Regions from separate parts of the Streptomyces sp. NPDC055239 genome, predicted to be linked through region 2. Evidence: riboswitches for the same ligand, from Rfam matches in the RefSeq annotation. Region 2 holds a riboswitch; each other region holds the start of a gene.
The links. Region 2 has a riboswitch for cobalamin ahead of ACWFRJ_RS19240 (ribonucleoside-diphosphate reductase subunit alpha). Riboswitches for the same ligand answer to the same signal wherever they lie in the genome.
Positions count from the first base shown of each region.

Region 1 (7,031 bases), on a different contig from region 2:
GCGCCGTCGCCGTACGCGCCATCACGATGTCGGCCCGCATCCCGTCGACCTCGAAGGCCGCACAGGTGGCGGCGATCTGCCGCAACGCACCGTCCCCGAGCCGCACGTGGGGAAGCAGCGCACGCGCCGCGACGATCCGGTCCCGCAGCGCGGACTCGTCCTCGTGCCACCGCGCGGCGAAGTTCTCCGCGTCGTCGTCGTACGCGAGCCGTCGGCGCACGACCTCGACCCGCTGATCGGTCTCGCGCGATGCGGCGACCTCGACGGTGAGCCCGAACCGGTCGAGCAACTGCGGTCGCAGTTCGCCCTCTTCGGGGTTCATGGTGCCCACGAGCAGGAACCGCGCCGCATGCCGCACGGACACGCCCTCGCGCTCGACGTACGAGGCGCCCATGGCGGCGGCGTCGAGCAGCAGGTCGACCAAGTGGTCGTGCAGCAGGTTGACTTCGTCGACGTAGAGGATGCCGCGGTGGGCGTCGGCGAGCAGACCCGGCTCGAAGGCCTTCACGCCCTCGGCGAGCGCCCGCTCGATGTCGAGCGCCCCGACGAGGCGGTCCTCGGAGGCTCCTACGGGCAGTTCGACCATCCGCGCGTCGCGCACCGAAGCGCCGCCGGCGTCGTGCGGACCGTCGGGGCAGGCGGGGTCCGGGGCGGCCGGGGCGCAGGAGAAGCGGCATCCGGCGACGACGGGTACCTGCGGCAGCAAGGCCGAAAGGGCGCGCACGGCAGTGGACTTGGCGGTGCCCTTCTCGCCGCGTACGAGCACACCGCCGACGGCGGGCGAGACGGCGTTGAGCAGCAGGGCGAGCCGCAGGTCGTCCTGTCCGACGAGGGCGGTGAACGGATAGGGGGTACTCACAAGGCCTCCATTACGTGGTTCAGGGCGGGGCAAGGGGCAGCGGCTCTCGCCCAGGGTGCAGCGGCTCTCACCCGTCCCCCTCCGCCGGTCGTGCGGGCGCCCCGGGTGCGATGAAGGGGAGGCCGGGCGGGGCGCCGGTCTCGATCAGGCGGAGCAGCGCGTCCGTGTCCGCGTGCTGCTCGATCAGGTCGCCGAGCAGGTCGAGCTGCTCCTCGCGCAGTGCGGCGAAGCTGGTGTCGGGCGCGGGCACGAAGCGGCGCCCGGCGGCGCGGGCGACCTCCATCAGGAAACGGCGCCGGAACGCGTCGCTCTCCAGGGAGCCGTGCCAGTGCGTGCCCCACACCTCGCCTACTCGGCAGCCGTCCAAGAAGGGCTCTCCGCCCAGGACTTCGGCGACGCCGTGATGGATCTCGTACCCCTCGACGGGTTCGCCGAGCGCCTCGCCGACCGGGCGCGCGAGGGTCTTCTCGCGGGCGAACCGCACGCGCACGGGCAGCAGGCCGAGCCCGTCCACGGCTCCCGCCCGCGACTCGACGTCGTCCTCGATGTGCTCGCCGAGCACCTGGAAGCCGCCGCAGATCCCGAGCACCGGCCGCCCCTCGGCGGCGCGCCGCGCGATGGCGTCCGCGAGGCCGCGCTCGCGCAGCCACTGAAGGGCGCGGACGGTGCCGCGCGTGCCGGGTACGACGACGAGATCGGCGTCGACGAGCTCGTCGGCGCGGTCCACGAACCGCACCACGACGCCGGGTTCGGCGGCCAGGGCGTCCACGTCCGTGAAGTTCGACATCAGCGGTACGGCGCAGACGGCGACCCGCAGCACGTCCTCGCCGACCGGGGGAGCGACGACGGACTCCCGCACGGCGCCCCGCAGGGACACCCGAAGGCCGTCCTCCTCGTCGATGCCGAGGCCGTGCTGGAAGGGAAGGACGCCGAACGTACGCCGCCCGGTGAGCTCATGAAGCATGTCGAGCCCGGGTTCGAGCAGCGAGACGTCGCCACGGAACTTGTTGACGAGATAACCGGCGACCAGTTCCTGGTCCTCGGCGCTGAGCAGCGCGGTCGTACCGAAGAAGGAGGCGAAGACGCCGCCTCGGTCGATGTCGCCGACCACGACGACCGGGAAGCGGGCGGCCCGCGCGATCCCCATGTTCACGATGTCCGTACGCCGCAGATTGATCTCGGCGGGACTGCCCGCGCCTTCGCAGATCACGGCGTCATAGCCGCCCCGAAGTTCTTCGAGGCATCCCACGACGGTGGAGAGCAACTGTTCCTGGCGCCCCCCGTGATAGCCGCGCGCGCTCATCTCGCCCACGGGCTTTCCCATGAGGACGACCTGGCTGCTGCGGTCACTGCCCGGCTTGAGCAGCACGGGGTTCATCAGTGCGCTGGGTTCGACCCGGGCGGCCTGCGCCTGCATGGCCTGGGCCCGCCCGATCTCGGCGCCCTCGCGCGTGACGAAGGAGTTGAGGGACATGTTCTGTGCCTTGAAGGGCGCGACGGAGACCCCCTTGCGGGCCAGCCACCGGCAGATCCCGGCGGTGATCACGCTCTTGCCCGCATCGGACGTGGTCCCGGCAACGAGCAGCCCACCACTCATCAGACCCTGCCTTTCCGCATAGTGCTCACCACGGCCGCGACCCCCAGGGCAAGCAGCCCTACCCGGCGCGAGAGCTTCACGGCCCGTTCGATGTCGGCGACTTCGACGTCCCGCCCGTCCCCGTTCAGGACGGGCCGGTGCTCGATGCGGCCTCCGTACGAGAGGGTCCCCCCGAGCCGTACCCCCAACGCCCCTGCGAAGGCGGTCTCCACGGGCCCCGCGTTGGGGCTCGGATGCTTGGCCGCGTCCGCACGCCAGGCCTTCAGGGCACCGCGCGGCGCGTCTCCGGCGGCAGCCGCGAGCACCGCGGTGAGCCGGGCTCCGGGCCACCCCAGTACGTCGTCGAGCCGCGCGGAGGCCCACCCGTACCGCCGGTACTTCACCGACTTGTGCCCGACCATGGCGTCGAGCGTGTTCACGGCCCGGAAGGCGACAAGCCCGGGAACCCCGCCGAGAGCCCCCCACACCAAGGCGCCGACGACCGCGTCGGACGTGTTCTCGGCGACGGACTCGACCACGGCCCGCGCGATGCCGTCGGCGTCGAGGGACTGCGGATCACGGCCGCACAGATGCGGAAGGCGCTCCCGTGCCACCTCGATGTCCCCGGCGGCGAGCGCACCGCCGACGGCCCGCGCCTCGCGCCCCAGCGAGGTCCCGCCGACGACGGCCCAGGTGGTGGCGGCGGTCAGCGCGACGGATGCGGCGCGTGAGTCACGTACAAGAGAAGAGGCCAGGACGGCGGCACCTGCCGCACCCCCGGCGCACACCACGGCATGCAGGGCGCCCCACCCGCGGTGGTCACGCCACAGCACACGCTCTACGGCACCGGCGGCCCGGCCGAACGCGGCGACCGGATGCCCGCGGCGAGGATCGCCGAGGAACAGATCACCGAGGAGGCCGGCGGCGGCGCCGTACGCGAAGTCGCGATCGGCACGCATGGCTTCAGCCGGCCGTGACGCGGAGGGGAGCGAGGGGCCCGGCCTGTACAGGCGGGGGCACAGAGACCGGCAACGGGCGGCCGCGCATGGCGATATGTCCTCACTCAGGGTGTCCGCGCCCTGATTCGACGAGATCGGCGGCGAGAGTTCCTGGCTTCCGAGGAGCCGGCTGAGTCAGCTCCTCGATGACAGTGGCGGGACCGCGCCGGATTCGCACCGGCTTCCTCTTCTGCCGCCGTAATGGCTCCGGCAGTCCACCACGCCCGCGAACGCCCGTCAACTTGCCGTTGACCTGGGGCGGGAGAGTGTGCCGAGGCCCACAGACAGAGGTGGGGTGCGGGCCGCCGAAGCGTCCCGCACCCCACCCGGAGCTGCGATCGTCAGGCGACGATCAGATAGATCCCGTACGCCACCGCCGCCGCGCAGAGCGCGAAGCACACGTACGCGCCCGTGCGTGCCGCCACCGGGGGCCCGCCCGCCGTGGAAGCGGCGGAAGCGGTCGAAGTGGCGCCGGACGTTGCCGTCTCGCGCTTGGAGAGGCCGACGATGCCGAGGGTGAACAGGCCCACCAGGGCCACCGTCACCGCGAGGCTGACTCCGAACACGGAGCCGAGAGCTGCCCAGTCGATGTTCATGCTGACTTGTCCTTACACCGTGGCGGGCCGGGCGGGGTCCGCCGCGGTGCCGGTCGGGGCCGGGGCCTGGATGGTGGCCTTGACGAGGTCGACGTCGGGGCTCGTCACGGCCGACCCGGTGGGCGGCGGAGAGACGGCGGCGATCGCGGTGGTCACGACGCCCGCCGGCTCGTCCGCGAAGGAGCTGCGGATCTCGTCGTCGGCGACGTTCGTGTGGTCGACGGCGTTGCGCCGGGACAGCACCCAGATCACGGCAGAGCCGGTCACCAGGAGCGCGGCGGTCGCCGCGATGCCCCAGGGGCCCTGCTTGGTGAGGAACTCGGCGCCCGCGCCGACCAGACCGGCGGCCGGGAGCGTCAGGCCCCAGGCGACGAACATGCGCGTCGCCGTGGACCAGCGGACCACACCGCCCTTGCGGCCGAGGCCCGCGCCCATCACGGCGCCCGAGCAGACCTGGGTGGTGGAGAGCGAGAAGCCGATGTGCGAGGAGGCCAGGATCGCGGTCGCGGCGCTGGTCTGGGCGGCGAAGCCCTGCTGCGGCGCGAGGTCCGTGAGGCCCTTGCCCATGGTGCGGATGATGCGCCAGCCACCGAGGTACGTGCCGAGCGCGATGGCGATGCCCGCCGAGACGATGACCCACATCGGTGGGTTGGCGCCCGGGTTCAGGACGCCGCCGGTGATCAGGGCGAGCGTGATGATGCCCATGGTCTTCTGCGCGTCGTTCGTGCCGTGCGCCAGCGAGACGAGGCCCGCGGAGGCGATCTGACCGGTGCGGTAGCCCTTGGCGGTCGCCTTGGTGTCGGTGTTGCGTCCGATGCGGTACGTCAGACGCGTGGCCAGCGTCGCGGCGATGCCGGCGACGAGGGGCGCGGCGATCGCGGGGATCAGGATCTTGGTGACGACGGTGCCGCCGTTGATCGACGACCAGCCCATCGACATGACCGCGGCGCCGATGAGGCCGCCGAAGAGCGCGTGGGAGGAACTGGAGGGCAGGCCCACCAGCCAGGTCAGGAGATTCCAGAGGATCGCGCCCACCAGGGCGGCGAAGATCACCTCTGTCTTCAGTCCGTCTTCGTTGACGATTCCGCCGGAGATCGTCTTGGCGACCTCGACCGACAGGAAAGCGCCGACGAGGTTCAGCACGGCGGACATGGCCACCGCCGTCTTGGGCTTGAGAGCGCCAGTCGAGATGGTGGTCGCCATCGCGTTGGCCGTGTCGTGGAAACCGTTCGTGAAGTCGAACACGAGAGCGGTAACGATCACGATCCCGAGGAGAAGCGTGATGTGTTCCATTTACCCAGGCTTCTGTTGGACGTCAGTGGCAAGTGGAACGTAGGCAAGCTGGGTGAACGGAAAGTGAACTTGGTCGGGCCGTGCGGTGACCCAATTCGGGGCACTGCCACTCCGGTTCCGTCGTGGCTCTGACGAAGATCGCCCGGAGTGGCGTCGCGAGGCCTGGAACGTGAGCTTCCAGAGGCCCGGAATGCGGGCTTCCAAGGGTGTCCGACCGGTATCCGGCCGTGCCCGGCTACCCTCGGGCGAACTTCTTCAACTGCTTCATCGAACCGTTGAAGAGATTCTGGTCACCCGGGAACCTGCCGCCGTTGTCGTACTGCCAGAACGTCAGGTACGACCAGCCCCTGGGCAGCTTCCCCGACGTCGACGACCAGTGCGCCAGCCACAGCGCGTGATGCGCCGCGAAGGCACGGCTGCCGCCCGTGCACTTGTTCCACCACCTGGTGGTCGTGTAGATCACGGGACGCCGTCCCGTCTGCCGCTTCACCTCGTTGCTGAACGACTTGATCCAGTGGACCATGCCCCTCTTGCTGATGCCGTAGCACTTCCGCTTGCCGTAGGGATTGTGCTCGATGTCGAGGGCCGGCGGCAGCGTCCGGCCGTCCGCGCTCCACCGTCCGCCGTGCCTCATGAAGTAGGCAGCCTGCTTCTTGCCGGACGACTTGCTCGGCACGGCGAAGTGGTACGCGCCGCGCAGGATGCCCGCCTTGCGGGAGCCGTTGTACTGCTGCTTGAAGTGGGGATTGCGGTACGTGTAGGACTCGGTGGCCTTGATGTAGACGAAGCGCGCGCCCTTGCTCTTCGCCTTGTGCCAGTTGACTCGCTTCTGGTGCGACGAGACGTCGTGCCCCCTCGGCTTGCTCGCCGCCGAAACCGGAATCTCGGCGAGGACGGTCCACCCGAGGGCCAGAGTCACTACTGAGGCCGCGATGACGCGCGCGCGGCGACGGGATGGTTTGTGGTCATGAGCCATATTTCCCCCCGGACTGCGACGTGCGGGACAAATCTTCCGGAGAGTACTGGAAGATCATCGGATGGCGGTCGATGGCCAGCCAATCAGCACCAGAGAGTGATGTATGCACATTTGTACTCTTACGGACTCCCTGCCTCCGCCCCTACGGTGCCGCGCCCCACGGCTGACAGGATCGCGGCATGACGGAGCAGCGGGACGTGCGGGAGCAGCGGGACGAAGTCCGGCAGGACGCGGTGGAGCGGGCGTGGGGCGAGCTGGTGGCGGCGGCCCGCAGGACGGTGACGGACGGCCTGGTGGTCGGCACGTCGGGCAACGTCTCGGTGCGGGTCGGCGGCACGATCCTGGTCACCCCGAGCGGCATGCCGTACGACCGCCTCGGGCCGCGGGACGCGGTCGGCGTCGACACGGACGGCAATCAGCTCTTCGGTGACCTCGCCCCCACCAGCGAACTGCCCATGCACCTGGCCGTCTACCGCACCACGGACGCCGGAGCCGTGGTCCACACCCACGCGGTGCACGCCACCGCCGTCTCCACCCTCGTCCCGGAGCTCCCGCCCATCCACTACATGGCGGCGGCGCTCGGCGGCCCTGCCCGGGTTGCCCGGTATGCCCCCTACGGCTCCGACGAGTTGGCCGAGAACATGCTCCGGGCCCTCAGGGACCGCACTGGTTGCCTGCTCCAGAACCACGGAACAGTCACCTACGGAGACACCCTGGACCAGGCGTACGACCG
Region 1 covers NZ_JBSGRD010000008.1:344,960-351,990, forward strand. The annotation lists gene ACWFRJ_RS25995 (putative cobaltochelatase) at 1-859, opposite strand, end outside; gene ACWFRJ_RS26000 (cobyric acid synthase) at 927-2,456, opposite strand; gene ACWFRJ_RS26005 (cobalamin biosynthesis protein) at 2,456-3,394, opposite strand; cobalamin riboswitch at 3,517-3,668, opposite strand; gene ACWFRJ_RS26010 (hypothetical protein) at 3,775-4,029, opposite strand; gene ACWFRJ_RS26015 (anion permease) at 4,042-5,322, opposite strand; gene ACWFRJ_RS26020 (lysozyme) at 5,558-6,298, opposite strand; gene ACWFRJ_RS26025 (class II aldolase/adducin family protein) at 6,478-7,031, shown strand, end outside.
Region 1: linked by a shared signal. The riboswitch ahead of ACWFRJ_RS26005 (cobalamin biosynthesis protein) and the one ahead of ACWFRJ_RS19240 (ribonucleoside-diphosphate reductase subunit alpha) in region 2 are both predicted to bind cobalamin.

Region 2 (7,031 bases):
AGGAAGGTGACGGCGGTGCGGACGGTCTCGTCGAGCCGCTCCCAGTCGATGTCACCGGCGGCCGTGTCCACGAAGGCGCCGAGGTTCACCGAGCCCAGGTTGCAGACGGCCGTCTCCCCGTCGTCCGTCACCTCCAGGATCTCCGTGCAGAGGTTGGAGGAGTGAACCGTGTGGCCGGGCTCCGCCGTCTGGTTGGCGGTGCGGTTGGCGGCGTCCTTGAAGGTCATCCAGCCGTTGCCGGTCTGCGCGAGGGTGCGCATCATGCGGCCGTACAGATCGCGGGCGGGGATGGTCTTGCGGGCGAGCCCGGCGGCCTCTGCCTTGCGGTAGGCGGCGTCGAACTCGTCGCCCCACAGGTCGACGAACTCCGGCACGTCGGCCGGAGAGAACAGCGACCAGTCCTTGTCGGCGGCGACCCGGCGCATGAACTCGTCCGGGATCCAGTGCGCGAGGTTCAGGTTGTGCGTACGCCGCTGGTCCTCACCCGTGTTGTCGCGCAGCTCCAGGAACTCCTCGATGTCGGAGTGCCAGGTCTCCAGGTAGACCGCGGCGGCGCCCTTGCGACGGCCGCCCTGGTTCACGGCGGCGACGGAGGCGTCCAGGGTCTTCAGGAACGGCACGATGCCGTTGGAGTGGCCGTTCGTGCCGCGGATCAGCGAACCGCGGGCGCGGATGCGGGAGTACGAGAGCCCGATGCCGCCCGCGTGCTTGGAGAGGCGCGCGACCTGGTGGTAGCGGTCGTAGATGGAGTCCAGCTCGTCCAGCGGGGAGTCGAGGAGGTAGCAGGAGGACATCTGCGGGTGCCGGGTGCCGGAGTTGAAGAGCGTCGGCGACGACGGCAGGTAGTCCAGGCGGCTCATCAGGCGGTACAGGGAGGCGACTTCGTCCACCGAGCGCGTGCTGCCGTCCTCCGCCAGGCCGCTCGCGACGCGCAGCATGAAGTGCTGCGGGGTCTCGATGACGTGCCGGGTGATCGGGTGGCGAAGGAGGTAGCGGCTGTGCAGGGTGCGCAGGCCGAAGTAGCCGAAGCGGAAGTCGGCGCCGTCTTCCAGTGCGGCCTCCACGAGACCGTCCAGACGGTCCGTGTGGTCGACGACGAACGCGGCGGTGCGGTCCGCGATCAGACCCTCGCGGTGTCCCACGGCGACCGAGTCGGAGAAGGAGCGCACGCCCTGCGACGCGGCCTCGTCCCGGATGCTGAGGCTCAGGAGCCTGGCAGCGAGCTGCGAGTACGTCGGGTCCTCGGAGATGAGCCCGGCGGCCGCCTCGGTCGCCAGCTCCCGCAGCTCCGCCAGATCCGCCCTGGCCGAACGGCCGCGCAGTGCGGCGGCGGCGACCCGGCCGGGGTCGGCGTCGGGGAGGTCGGTGGTGAGGTCGGTCAGGGTGCGCAGCAGCGCGGTTCCTGGGCCGTCGCCGGTCTGCTGACCAACGGTGGTCTGCTGACCGTCGGTGGTCTGCGCTGACGCAGGTTCGGCTGGCGCGATGGTCACGGAGCACTCCCTCGCTCGGCTCGGAACCTTGCGGAGGGGAGGAGTGACACACGGGCGCGCCGGGGCAGGGCTGCGCTCCGCGTCCACCAGCCCATTCCACGAGGCCCGGACGTCGTTGGCACCCGGACCGGTCGGAACGGGTGCGCTGTCGACAGGTCTTCGGACTCATGAGTACGACAAATGCGCACTCATACACCGTTGCGGGACAGTTCCGGACTTCCACCGGATTCCCCTGCGGCGACAACGAGCACGAGCATACATCTTGTGCTGGCTCTGGGCGGCAACCCCATATCTTGTGTCGGAGTGCACGACAGCGGGCCGCCGGATTCTTCCGGCGGCCCGCATGACGTACGTAGGGGAGAGGCTCAGTGCCCGCCCGGCGCCCCCGCCGTGGCCGGCGGAAGGTCCTTGACGACGCCGGGGTCGCCCGCGTCCGCCGTGTAGTCGCCGGGAGAGGTCTCGTCGATGCCGTCAGGCGCCTTGGCGGCGCGCAGGACGAACGTCATGACCACGGTGACCACCAGGTTCAGGACGAACGCCGTGAGGCCGATGTAGCCGATCTCGCCGATGCCGGGGATCTCGTCGGACGAGCCGCCGAAGTGCTTCTGCGTCGGTGAGGCGACACCGTACGCGGCGACCGTCCCGTAGACCATTCCGACAGCCCAGCCCGCGAGCAGCGCCCAGCGGTGGAACCAGCGGGTGAACAGGCCGCCGACCAGCGCGGGCATGGTCTGCAGGATCCAGATGCCGCCCAGGAGCTGGAAGTTGATCGCGACCGTCTTGTCCATGGTGAGGACGAAGACGAGCGCGCCCACCTTCACCAGGAGCGAGACCAGCTTGGAGACCTTCATCTCCTGTGCGGGCGTCGCGTCCGGCCTGAGGAAGTCCTTGTAGATGTTCCTGGTGAAGAGATTCGCTGCTGCGATCGACATGATGGCCGCGGGCACGAGGGCGCCGATGCCGATGGCGGCGAAGGCCACGCCGGTGAACCAGTCGGGGAACATGTTCTCGAACAGCTGCGGAATCGCCAGCTGCCCGTTCTCCACCTTGACCCCGGCCGCGATCGCCATGAAGCCGAGCAGTGCGAGCAGGCCCAGCATCAGCGAGTAGAGCGGCAGGATCGTGGTGTTGCGGCGGATCACGTTGCGGCTCTTGGAGGAGAGCGTCGCCGTGATCGAGTGCGGGTACATGAAGAGCGCGAGCGCGGAGCCGAGCGCGAGCGTGGCATAGGTCCACTGCCCGCCGGCGCCTGGTGCGAGGCCCGCGACGGGCTTGCCCGCCGCCTCGTTCGTCGCCGCGAACTTGTCGTTCGCCGCCCGGAAGATCTCGTCGAAGCCGCCGAGCTTGATCGGGATGTAGATGATCGCGACGACGATGACGAGGTAGATCAGGCCGTCCTTCACGAACGCGATCAGCGCGGGCGCGCGCAGACCCGACGAGTACGTGTACGCGGCGAGCACCGCGAACGCGATCAGGAGCGGCAGGTCCTTGATGAACCAGTTCGTGTCCGGACCGCCGCCGACGCCCATCACGTCGAGCACGGCCTGGATGCCGACGAGCTGGAGCGCGATGTACGGCATCGTGGCGAGGATGCCGGTGACCGCGACGGCGAGGGAGAGCCCCTTGGACCCGAAGCGTCCGCGCACGAAGTCGGACGTGGTCACGTATCCGTGCTTGTGGGAGACGGACCACAGGCGCGGCAGGAAGGTGAAGATCAGCGGGTAGACGAGGATCGTGTACGGCACGGCGAAGAAGCCGGCCGCGCCCGCGGCGTAGATCGCCGCCGGGACGGCCACGAACGTATAGGCCGTGTAGAGGTCGCCGCCGAGCAGGAACCACGTGACCCAGGTGCCGAACGACCGGCCGCCGAGGCCCCATTCGTCCAGGCTCTCGGTCTCGGCCTTGCGCCAGCGCGCGGCCAGGAAGCCCATCGCCGTGACGGCGACGAAGAAGAAGATGAAGACGGCGAGGGCGATGCCGTTGACGCCGCCCGTGTCCGCTGCGAGCTCGTTCATCGGGTCGCACCCCCCTGGGCCTGCTCGGCCTTGCGGGCGCGCTGGTCACGCTGCCACAGCTTGTACGCGATCATGGTGAGAGCGGTGGAGATGAGTACCCACAGCATCTGGTACCAGTAGAAGAACGGGATGCCGATGAAGGTCGGTTCGACCTTCGCGTAGGAGCTCACCCAGAGCATCGCCACGAACGGCGCTACGAGGCAGAGGGCAATGACCACGCGGACCGGCGTGATCACCGGTCTGCTCACTTCAGGCGCATCTGACACTTGCGGTTCCGCTCCCTCGCTTATCTCACCTTTAACGTGCGGGAAATCTAAGCGAGAGTATTGATCTATGGAACCCCTGTCCGGATAACGGACGTGTCGAAGTGCCTGTTCAGTGTCGGCTCAGCAGCAGCGGAACCCCTGACGCGGATCCGACTCCTGCTGATCCGTGCGCATTCGCTCGAACTCCCTCCGGGAGGGGACGGATGCCCCGGGATGCGTCTTTCGCGTGTGCGCGACATAACGGTCGTACGCGGACTCGTCCGTCAACTCCCGTGCGTACCACCGCACCCACCGCAGCCCGCGAAGCACCCACGTCATGACGGGACCTGCGCGTCCGTCTTCGCCTTCGCCGCCGCCAGCTCCGCCTTCTCCTCCTGGGTCGGCACGAGCCCGGCCGGTGCGGTCAGCTTCGACTCCACGTACTCGGCCTCGCTCAGTCTCGACGACTGCGGGTTGCGGACGTGCTTCACGCAGATCCGGGCCGCGTCGGCGATCACGATGACGATGAGCAGGGCGAGCGCGGCCGAGAGGACGCCGTCCACCGTGGAGTTGGTGACGACGGTGTGCATGTCGTCCATGGACTTGGCGGGCGGCAGGACCTTTCCGTCGTCGATCGCGTCCTGGTAGATCGAGCGCTGCTTGAAGAAGCCGACGCGCGGATCGCTGGAGAACACCTTCTGCCAGCTCGCGGTGAGGGTCACCGTCGCGTCCCAGGCCAGCGGAATCCCGGTGATCCAGGCCCACTTGAGGCGCCCCGACTTCACCAGGAGCGTCGTGCAGACGGCGAGCGCGACCGCCGCGAGAAGCTGGTTGGAGATGCCGAAGATCGGGAAAAGCTGGTTGATCCCGCCGAGCGGCTCGTGCACGCCCACCCACAGGAAGTAGCCCCACAGGCCGGTGACGACCGCGCTGGTGATGATGAGTCCTGGCTTCCAGCTGACCTTCCTGAAGGGCTTGTAGACGTTCCCGAGCATGTCCTGGAGCATGAAGCGGCCCACGCGGGTGCCCGCGTCGAGCGCGGTCAGGATGAACAGCGCCTCAAACATGATCGCGAAGTGGTACCAGAACGCCTTCATGGAGCCGCCGGTGACCTTCGAGAAGATCTCGGAGACACCGACCGCGAGCGTGGGAGCGCCGCCGGTGCGCGAGAGCAGCGAGGACTCCTCGACGTTCTTGGCTGCCTGCGCAAGGTCCTCGGGGGAGATGGAGTACCCGAAGTTCGCGACGGCTTGCGACGCGGCCTGGACGTTGTCCCCGATGACCCCGGCGGGCGCGTTCATCGCGAAGTAGAGCCCCGGGTCGATGATGCTCGCCGCGACGAGCGCCATGACCGCGACGGCCGACTCCATCAGCATGGAGCCGTAGCCGATCATCCGGATCTGCGTCTCCTTCTGGACCATCTTCGGCGTCGTGCCCGAGGAGATCAGCGCGTGGAAACCGGACAGGGCCCCGCAGGCGATGGTGATGAAGACGAACGGGAAGAGCGATCCGGCGAAGACGGGCCCGTCGCCGCGTGAGGCGAAATCGGTCACCGGGTCCATCTTCAGCGTCGGCAGCGTGAAGACGACACCGAGCGCGAGCAGCAGGATCGTGCCGATCTTCATGAAGGTGGAGAGGTAGTCGCGCGGTGCGAGCAGCATCCACACCGGCAGGATCGAGGCGATGAATCCGTACGCCACCAGCCAGATGACAAGCGTCGACGGCGCGAGCGTGAAGGTGTCCGCGAGGGACGACTCGGCGACCCAGCGCCCGGCGACGAGCGCGATCAGGAGCAGCGTGATCCCGATGAGGGAGACCTCACTGACCCGTCCCGGGCGCAGGATCCGCAGGTAGAAGCCCATGAACAGCGCGATCGGAATGGTCATCGCGATGGAGAAGGTGCCCCACGGCGAGTCGGCGAGCGCGTTGACGACGACGAGCGCGAGCACCCCGAGCAGGATGATCATGATGGCGAACGCGGCGAGCAGCGCGGCGGCCCCGCCGAAGGGGCCGATCTCCTCGCGCGCCATCTGGCCGAGCGACTTGCCGTCGCGCCGCGTGGAGAAGAAGAGGACGACCATGTCCTGCACGGCGCCCGCGAAGATCACGCCGACGATGATCCAGATCGTGCCCGGCAAATACCCCATCTGCGCGGCCAGTACGGGCCCGACCAGGGGACCCGCGCCCGCGATCGCCGCGAAGTGGTGGCCGAGCAGGACACGGCGGTCGGTCGGGTGGAAGTCGATGCCGTTGTCCAGGCGCTCCGCCGGAGTGGCCCGGTTCTTGTCGACCTTCAGGACACGGTTGACGATGAACTTGGAGTAGAAGCGATAGGCGATGGCGTACGAGCCGAGGGCCGCTGCCACCATCCAGGCGGCCGACACCTCCTCGTCGCGCGAGAGCGCGAGCACGGCCCAGCCCGCGGCGCCCACCAGCGCGACGAGGGTCCAGATGACGATGGATCGGGGATTCGCTGTGCGCACCGGGTCGTCCTCCCGTTCATCACGCTCATCATGCGATGACGGGAGGACCGTAGAGCAGCACGGCGATCTGGCGCCAGACCCCGGACGAGGGTCAGTGGGCGGGAAGACGTCAGTCGGTCAGGAGCAGTGGGTCAGTCCGTGGGGCGTTTGAGGCGTGCCACGAACTTGTAGCGGTCGCCCCGGTAGACCGAACGGACCCACTCCACCGGCTGTCCGCCGCCGTCCAGGGAGTGCCGCGACAGGAGCAGCATGGGCAGGCCCACGTCCGTGCCGAGCAGGCCCGCCTCGCGCGGGGTTGCGAGGGAGGTCTCGATGGTCTCCTCGGCCTCCGCGAGGTGGACGTCGTACACCTCGGCGAGTGCCGTGTAGAGCGAGGTGTACTTGACCAGGGAGCGGCGCAGGGCCGGGAAGCGTTTGGCCGAGAGGTGCGTCGTCTCGATGGCCATGGCCTCGCCGTTGGCGAGCCTGAGCCGCTCGATCCTGAGCACCCGGCCGCCCGTACTGATGTCGAGCAGCCCGGCGAGGGTGTCGTCGGCGGTGATGTAGCCGATGTCCAGGAGCTGCGATGTGGGTTCGAGGCCCTGGGCCCGCATGTCCTCGGTGTAGGAGGTGAGTTGCAGCGCCTGGGACACCTTGGGCTTGGCCACGAAGGTGCCCTTGCCCTGGATCCGCTCCAGGCGGCCCTCGACGACCAGTTCCTGCAGCGCCTGGCGCACCGTCGTGCGCGAGGTGTCGAACTCGGCGGCCAGTGTGCGCTCCGGCGGGACCGGGGTGCCGGGCGGCAGTGTCTCCGTCATG
Region 2 covers NZ_JBSGRD010000005.1:218,203-225,233, reverse strand. The annotation lists gene ACWFRJ_RS19240 (ribonucleoside-diphosphate reductase subunit alpha) at 1-1,490, opposite strand, end outside; cobalamin riboswitch at 1,624-1,747, opposite strand; gene mctP (monocarboxylate uptake permease MctP) at 1,856-3,505, opposite strand; gene ACWFRJ_RS19230 (DUF3311 domain-containing protein) at 3,502-3,771, opposite strand; gene ACWFRJ_RS19225 (YbdD/YjiX family protein) at 3,892-4,089, opposite strand; gene ACWFRJ_RS19220 (carbon starvation CstA family protein) at 4,086-6,233, opposite strand; gene ACWFRJ_RS19215 (GntR family transcriptional regulator) at 6,365-7,031, opposite strand, start outside.

Region 3 (7,031 bases), on a different contig from region 2:
CGTGCCGACGACGTCCGCGAGTTCACGTGGCTTGTGGGTACGGGTGTCGCGCCCCGCCACCGTCACACGGCCCCGCAGGGTGCCCCCGGTGAAGTGCGGCACGAGCCCGCTCACCGTGCCGAGCAGCGTCGACTTGCCGACCCCCGAAGGCCCGACGAGGAGCACCAACTCACCCTCGGGCACGGCGAGATCGACCCCGCGCACGGTGGGCTCCGCGACCCCTTCGTACGTCACGGAGACATCCTCGAAGCGGATCATGAGGACTCCTTGGAGCGAACGCGGGTGGAAACAGGGGCGGCGGAATCGGCGGGCACCGGCGCCACGAAGGCGGGCAGAAGACCGATAAGGACGGCCGCCGCCGGCCACAGCGGCAGCGTCGGCGCGGTCAGGGGGACGACTCCGGGGTGCAGGGCGGCAGCGTCGTACGAGGCGGCCCAGATCATCAGACCCGCCACCGCGATCCCCGACCCTGCGACGAGCCAGGCGCGGACGCCCCAGGGGTCGGGGCGGTAGCGGGTGCGGACGGAGCGCCGACCGCCCAGGCGCAGTCCCGCGAGGGCGGCGAGCAGACCGACGGCCAGGACGGGCAGGCCGTACCCAGTGCCACCCGCCGTGAGCAGGCCGTACGTTCCCGCGCAGACGCCCATCAGGCCGCCGAGCGTCAGTACCGCCGTGGTCCTGCGCACCCCTGCGGGCACCGGAGCGCTGCGGCCGAAGCCGCGCGCGTCCATCGCGGCGGCCAGGGCCACCGACCGCTCAAGGGCGCCCTCAAGAACCGGGAGCCCGACCTGGAGCAGCCCCCGGATGCCCTTGTCCGCACGCCCGCGAAGGCGCCGCGCTCCCCGAAGACGCTGCACGTCCATGATCAGGTTCGGCGCGAACGTCATCGCGACGACGATGGCGACCCCCACCTCGTACAGCGCGCCCGGCAGCGACTTGAGCAGCCTGGCCGGGCTCGCGAGGGCGTTGGCCGCGCCGACACAGATGAGGAGTCCCGCGAGGCGCACCCCGTCGTAGAGCGCGAAGAGCAGCCCCTCGGCCGTCACCCTGCCCCCGATCCGCACGCCCTTCGCCCAGTCGGGCAGCGGCACTTCGGGGAGCGTCACGATGACGTGGCTGCCGGGGATGGGGGAGCCGAGGACGACGGCGAAGACGAGCCGGATCGCGATCACGACGAGACCCAGCTTCACGAACGCGCCGTACGACCGCGCCCACGGTGCCGACGTCCTGCGTGCCGCGACGACATAGCCCGCGACCCCGATGAGGAGACCGAGCAGCAGGGGATTGGTGGTGCGGGACGCCGCGACGCCGAGCCCGAGCGCCCACACCCACCAGGCGCCCGGGTGCAGCGCGTTGCTCCGGTGCGCTTCGGGGGCCAGGCGCCGCCGCAGCGCACCGGGTGCGGTGCTCGGGTGATCGTTCATGGTGCGGGTCAGCCGCGTCGGCGGCGTGCCTGCCAGAGGGCGGCCCCGCCGAGCAGGGCGATGGCGGCGACACCCGCGATCAGGCCGACGGAGGGACCACCGGAGTCGCTCCCCTTGTCGCTCGCGGCGGGCGTCTTCTCCGACTTCTTCTCGGACTCGCCGTTGCCCGCGACCTGCTCCCCGCACCCCGACTTCGGGTAGTCGGCGATGGCGCACAGGAGCGCGTTGCTGTCGTAGCGCAGTGGTTTCGCGACCGCGGCGAGGGCGTCCGCGCTCGTCGCGTCCTCCGCGATCAGCGCGCAGGCGGTACGCGGCTTCGGCGGGGTCTCGCCTTCGGGGGCGTCACCCGGGGTACCGAAGTCGATGACCAGGGCGATCCGTTTGCGGCCGTCCTTCGCGGGGGTCTTGGCACAGATGGCGGCGAAGTCCGCGGCGGTGCTGGTGTCGCCCGTGTCGCCAGTGGTGCCGCGCGGCTTCGCGGAGTCCTGCGAGTCCTCGGACACGGAGAACCGGAAGCCCTGGACGGCGCCGTCTTCGGGCCGTGCGGTGCTGGGCCCCTGGCTCGCGTAGGCCCACTTGGAGCCGTCCCGGTCCCAGAAGGACCAGTAGCGGTAACCGGCGGCCTGGGCGGGGGCGGCGGCGAGGACACCGAGCAGGGCGGCGACGAACGCCCCCACCACCAGGTGGCCCCACCGCGCGCGACCCCGCGTCACAGCTGCTGCTTCTTCTTGTTGCCGCTGTACAGGAAGCCGATGCCGATACCGGCGACCATGCCGACGCCGATGATCCACCAGATGCTCAGGCCGCCGCCGTCGTCACTGTCCTTCTTCTCGTCGGCGGCCTTCTCGGTCGCCTGCGGGGCGGGACCCGTCGCGTTCAGCTGCTTGACCAGGTCCGCGCCGCCGAAGTCGCGCGGGTCGAGGCCCGATGCGTGGGCGGCGAAGATCAGCTGGGCGTAGGCGGCGGGGCCTGACTTCTTGGCCCACTCCGCGGAGTTCTTCGACAGCCACTCGGCCGACTTCTTGGCCTGCTCCGGCTGGCCGGCCGCGGCGAGCGCGAGCACGGAGTCCGCGGTGTTGCCCAGGTCGGGCATGTTCTTGGCGCCGGGCAGCGAGGACATCAGGTGGTCGTCGCCCTTGGCGAGGGTCTTCAGGAGGTAGCCCGTGCCGTTCGACGCCGCCTGCTCGGCGGTGTCGGCCTTCGCGCACTTCGGGGCTGCGGCCTCCTTCTTCGCCTCGTCCACGACCAGGCCCTTGCCGTGGGCGCCGAGTACGCCCGCCGCCGTGGCGTCCGCGTTCGGCGCGAGCTTGCCGGTCTTGACGTCCGCGAGGCCGAAGGCTCCGCCGTCCTTCTCGCAGCTCATCGAGAGGGCGGGCAGCGCGTCGTACGCGGACTTGCCGTCCTGCGACTTCACCGACTGCGGCTTCTCGCCCGCGGCGGCGAGCGCGCCGATCACGATGCCGGTGGAGTTGGCGTCGGAGTCCATGCCGGGGCTGTAGCCCCAGCCGCCGTCCTGGTTCTGCACCGACTTCAGCCAGCCGACGCTCTTCTTGACCGCCTTGTCCTGACCGCCGAGCGCGGCGAGCGCCTGCACGGCGGACGCCGTCATGTTGCTGTCGACCATGGTCTTGGAGTCGCACGGCTCGCTCGCGTCGGCGCGGTACGAGGTGAAACCGCCGCTCGAGCACTGCTGGCCCGTGAGCCAGTCGACGGACTTCGCGGCGGGCTTCACACCGACCGCGTCCTGGGCGAGCAGCGCGTACGACTGCCGGAACACGCCGTCGAACTTGGGGTCCGAGTCGCCGTAGAGACCGGAGGGAAGCGCGGCGGACGGCGACGGCGACGGGCTCTCCGCGAAGGCGGCCGGGGCGGCGGCCGAACCGAACACGGCGACGGCGGCCAGGACCGCTGCGCTGCGGCGAACGTTCATGATGCGGCGGGTGCCTCTCCCTGCGGGGAGCGGGGCAGCACGGGCACGTAGCGGGCACGGGCACCGGGCGGCTCCGGCTCCGTATACCTCGACGGTGCCACTCATCGGGGGCCCCGATGAAGCGAGCCGGTCATGCTCCGTACCGGGCATTCCGGCTACCCGCTGACGCGGTTCACGGCTGCGGGTCAGCGCCGGATTCGCACCGGCTTTCCCCCGTACGGGCATGATGACGACGGGCTCACTCTACCGGCCCGTAGGGAGCCCGGCCCGGGGTGCCCGCCCCGGGGGACCCGAGGTCACACCGCCCGGTACCGCACCGGATCGTTGCCCACTGCCTCCGCCCGCCCCAGCTTCACCAGGCGCCGCACATGGGCCTCCGCCTCGGAGACCGCGATGTTCCGCGAGCCGTAGCGGATCTCGGCCCAGGGGCGGTTCCACTCCATCTGCTCGGCGAGCTGCCAGGGGGTGAGGGGCTTGGCGAGGAGGGCGAGCAGGTCCGTCAGACGCTCCTCGTGGTGGGCCAGGATCTCCCGCACCCGGGCCGGGGCGTCCGTGAACGCGTACTGATGCGCGGGAAGGACCTCGGCGGGGCCCAGGCGGCCGATGCGCTCCAGGGAGTCGATGTAGTCGCCGAGGGGGTCGGTGACGGTGTCGTCGTCGGGGTCCTCGTAGAGGCCGATGTGCGGGGTGATGCCGGGGAGCAGATGGTCGCCGGAGAACAGACGGCCGTGTCCGGGCAGTCGCGCCGGGTGCTCCTCCTCCAGGTGCAGGCAGACGTGGCCGGGGGTGTGACCCGGGGTCCAGATCGCGCGGAGCCTGCGCCCCGGCAGTTCGAGCAGCTCGCCCGGTGTGATGTCCCGGTCGGGGAGCGCGGCGGCCATGCCCGGGAGGCGGGGTGCGCGGCCAGCGTCGCGGGCGGCGAGCAGCGGTGTCAGATGCTCGGCGGGGGCGCCTGCGGACGTCAGCTTCTCCACCATGTAGTCGAACCAGCGCGCGGGCGGCCCCGTGCGCGTGCGGCGTACGACCGACGCGTCCGCCTCGTGCATGGCGATCCACGCGCCCGATGCCTCGCGGACCTTGGCCGAGAGGCCGTGGTGGTCGGGGTGGTGGTGGGTGATGACGACGCCGTGCACCGCTTCGACGGACGTGCCGCAGGCGGCGAGGCCGGTGGCGAGGGCGTCCCAGGACGTGGGGTCGTCCCAGCCCGTGTCGATGAGGACCGGGCCCGCGTCGGTGTCCAGGAGATGGACGAGGGTGAAGCCCAGGGGGTTGTCGGGGATCGGGACCTTGATGCTCCATACGCCCCCGCCGTGCTCGGTCACCTGCGGTTCGGTCACCTGCGTCATCGGGCGCCCTCTTCTTCTCTCGTCCGTAACTAGAACTAGTTCCAATGATCGCCCAAGTCGACCGTTCACTCAGGCTACTTGAGCCTTGCCCTCCGTGGACTACTGGAACTAGAACTGGTATCAGTTCTGAAACAGTGTCAGAAAGCGTGCCGCGCAGGCGGAATCCCGCAGGAGGCAGTCAGCCATGACCGAGCTCGTGGAACACGGACAGCTGTTCATCGGCGGGGAGCTGGTGGACCCCCTCGGCAAGGACGTCATCGAGGTGATCTCGCCGCACACCGGCCGGGTCTTCGCGCGGGTGCCGCACGCCGCGCCCGCCGATGTCGACCGGGCCGTCGCCACTGCGCGGAGGGCGTTCGAGGACGGGCCCTGGCCCCGGATGACGCTCGACGAGCGGATCGAGGTCATCACCAAGATCAAGGACGCGTTCGCGGTACGGCACGAGGAGATCGCCCGCGTCATCAGCTCCGAGAACGGCACCCCGTACACCTCGAGCGTGATGGTGCAGGCCCTGGCCGCGATGATGGTCTGGGACTCGGCGCTCACGGTCGCGCGCAACTTCACCTACGAGGAGGAGCGCGACGGAGCACTCGGCAAGATCCTCGTCCGGCGCGAGCCGGTCGGCGTCGTGGCGGCCGTCGTCCCGTGGAACGTCCCGCAGTTCACCGCGGCGGCCAAGCTCGCGCCCGCGCTGCTCGCCGGGTGCCCGGTGATCCTCAAGACCTCGCCCGAGGCGCCGCTCGACGCCTACATACTCGCGGAGATCGCCACCGAGGCGGGTCTTCCGCAGGGTGTGCTCTCGATCATCTCGGCGGACCGCGAGGTGAGCGAGTACCTCGTCGGGCACCCCGGTATCGACAAGGTGTCCTTCACCGGTTCCGTCGGCGCGGGCAAGCGCGTCATGGAGGTCGCGGCCCGCAATCTCACGCGCGTGACCCTGGAGCTGGGCGGCAAGTCGGCCGCGGTGATCCTGCCGGACGCGGACGCGTCGGCGGCGGTCGCCGGCATCGTCCCCTTCGCCTGGATGATCAACGGCCAGGCGTGCGTGGCCCAGACCCGCATCCTCGTGCCGCACTCGCGCTACGACGAGTTCGCCGACGCCTTCGCCGCCGCGGCCGGAGCGCTCAAGGTCGGCGACCCGCTCGACCCGGCGACCGAACTCGGCCCGCTGGTCGCCAAGCGGCAGCAGCAGCGCTCGCTCGACTACATCCGCATCGGCCAGGAGGAGGGCGCCAAGATCCTGACGGGCGGCGGGCGTCCGGCGGGGCTCGACGAGGGCTGGTACGTCGAGCCCACGCTCCTCGGCGGCGTGGACAACTCGATGCGCGTCGCCCGCGAGGAGATCTTCGGCCCGGTCATCTGCCTTCTTCCGTACGGCGACGAGAGCGAGGCCGTGAAGATCGCCAACGACTCGGACTACGGGCTCAGCGGCAGCGTGTGGACGGCGGACGTGGAGCGCGGCATCGACATCGCGCGCCGGGTGCGCACCGGAACGTACTCGGTGAACACCTTCAGCCTCGACATGCTCGGACCGTTCGGCGGCTACAAGAACTCCGGTCTGGGGCGGGAGTTCGGGCCCGAGGGGTACGGCGAGTACTTCGAGCACAAGATGATCCACCTCCCGGCGGGCTATGAGGGGACGGGTGCCTGATGGGTGACCGCTGGCACGTCGAGGTGGACCGCTCCGTCTGCATCGGCTCCGGGATGTGCGTGATCACGGCACCGGGCGGGTTCGCGCTCGACTCCGCCCGGCAGTCGCACCCCGCGGATCCCGAGACCGACGCCAACGAGAAGGTGCTCGAAGCGGCCGAGGGGTGTCCGGTCGAGGCGATCACGATCACGTTGTCCGGCAGCGGGGAGGTCGTCTTCCCGCCGGAGGACTGATCGGGCTGGCGTTGGCCGGGACTTCACTTCCGCGACGCCGCCGACACTGGGTTGCATAAGCCCTGTACGTATTATGTTCGATCGAACGGGTGCGAACAGGACTTTACCCATGCGTTCCGCATGGCCGATCGATGACATCCGTGACTGTCCGTCCCCTTTGCGGCCTGGAAATCTCTCCTCCAGACCACAAGGGGGAGGGGACACCGTGGACAAGCGGTACGAGGTCTACTGTCTGGCCGACAGGCACTTCTACGAGACTCCGGACCGTTTGTCCGTGGGCGGCAGCGCCCCCGATTTCGAGACGGCGGGGCGCCCGGTCCCGCCGGGATGGCGGTCGGCGCGCCAGGGCGACTGGCTGACCTTCGTCCCCGTCGACGAGGACGGGCACGCGAGGACCGCGCCCCAGCAGGGCTGGAAGATCCACGTCTCCGCCACGCTGGAGAACGC
Region 3 covers NZ_JBSGRD010000002.1:814,966-821,996, forward strand. The annotation lists gene ACWFRJ_RS09815 (ABC transporter ATP-binding protein) at 1-258, opposite strand, end outside; gene ACWFRJ_RS09820 (energy-coupling factor transporter transmembrane component T) at 255-1,424, opposite strand; gene ACWFRJ_RS09825 (SCO2322 family protein) at 1,433-2,137, opposite strand; gene ACWFRJ_RS09830 (prenyltransferase/squalene oxidase repeat-containing protein) at 2,134-3,354, opposite strand; cobalamin riboswitch at 3,462-3,611, opposite strand; gene ACWFRJ_RS09835 (MBL fold metallo-hydrolase) at 3,651-4,700, opposite strand; gene ACWFRJ_RS09840 (aldehyde dehydrogenase) at 4,885-6,351, shown strand; gene ACWFRJ_RS09845 (ferredoxin) at 6,351-6,584, shown strand; gene lanKC (class III lanthionine synthetase LanKC) at 6,790-7,031, shown strand, end outside.
Region 3: linked by a shared signal. The riboswitch ahead of ACWFRJ_RS09830 (prenyltransferase/squalene oxidase repeat-containing protein) and the one ahead of ACWFRJ_RS19240 (ribonucleoside-diphosphate reductase subunit alpha) in region 2 are both predicted to bind cobalamin.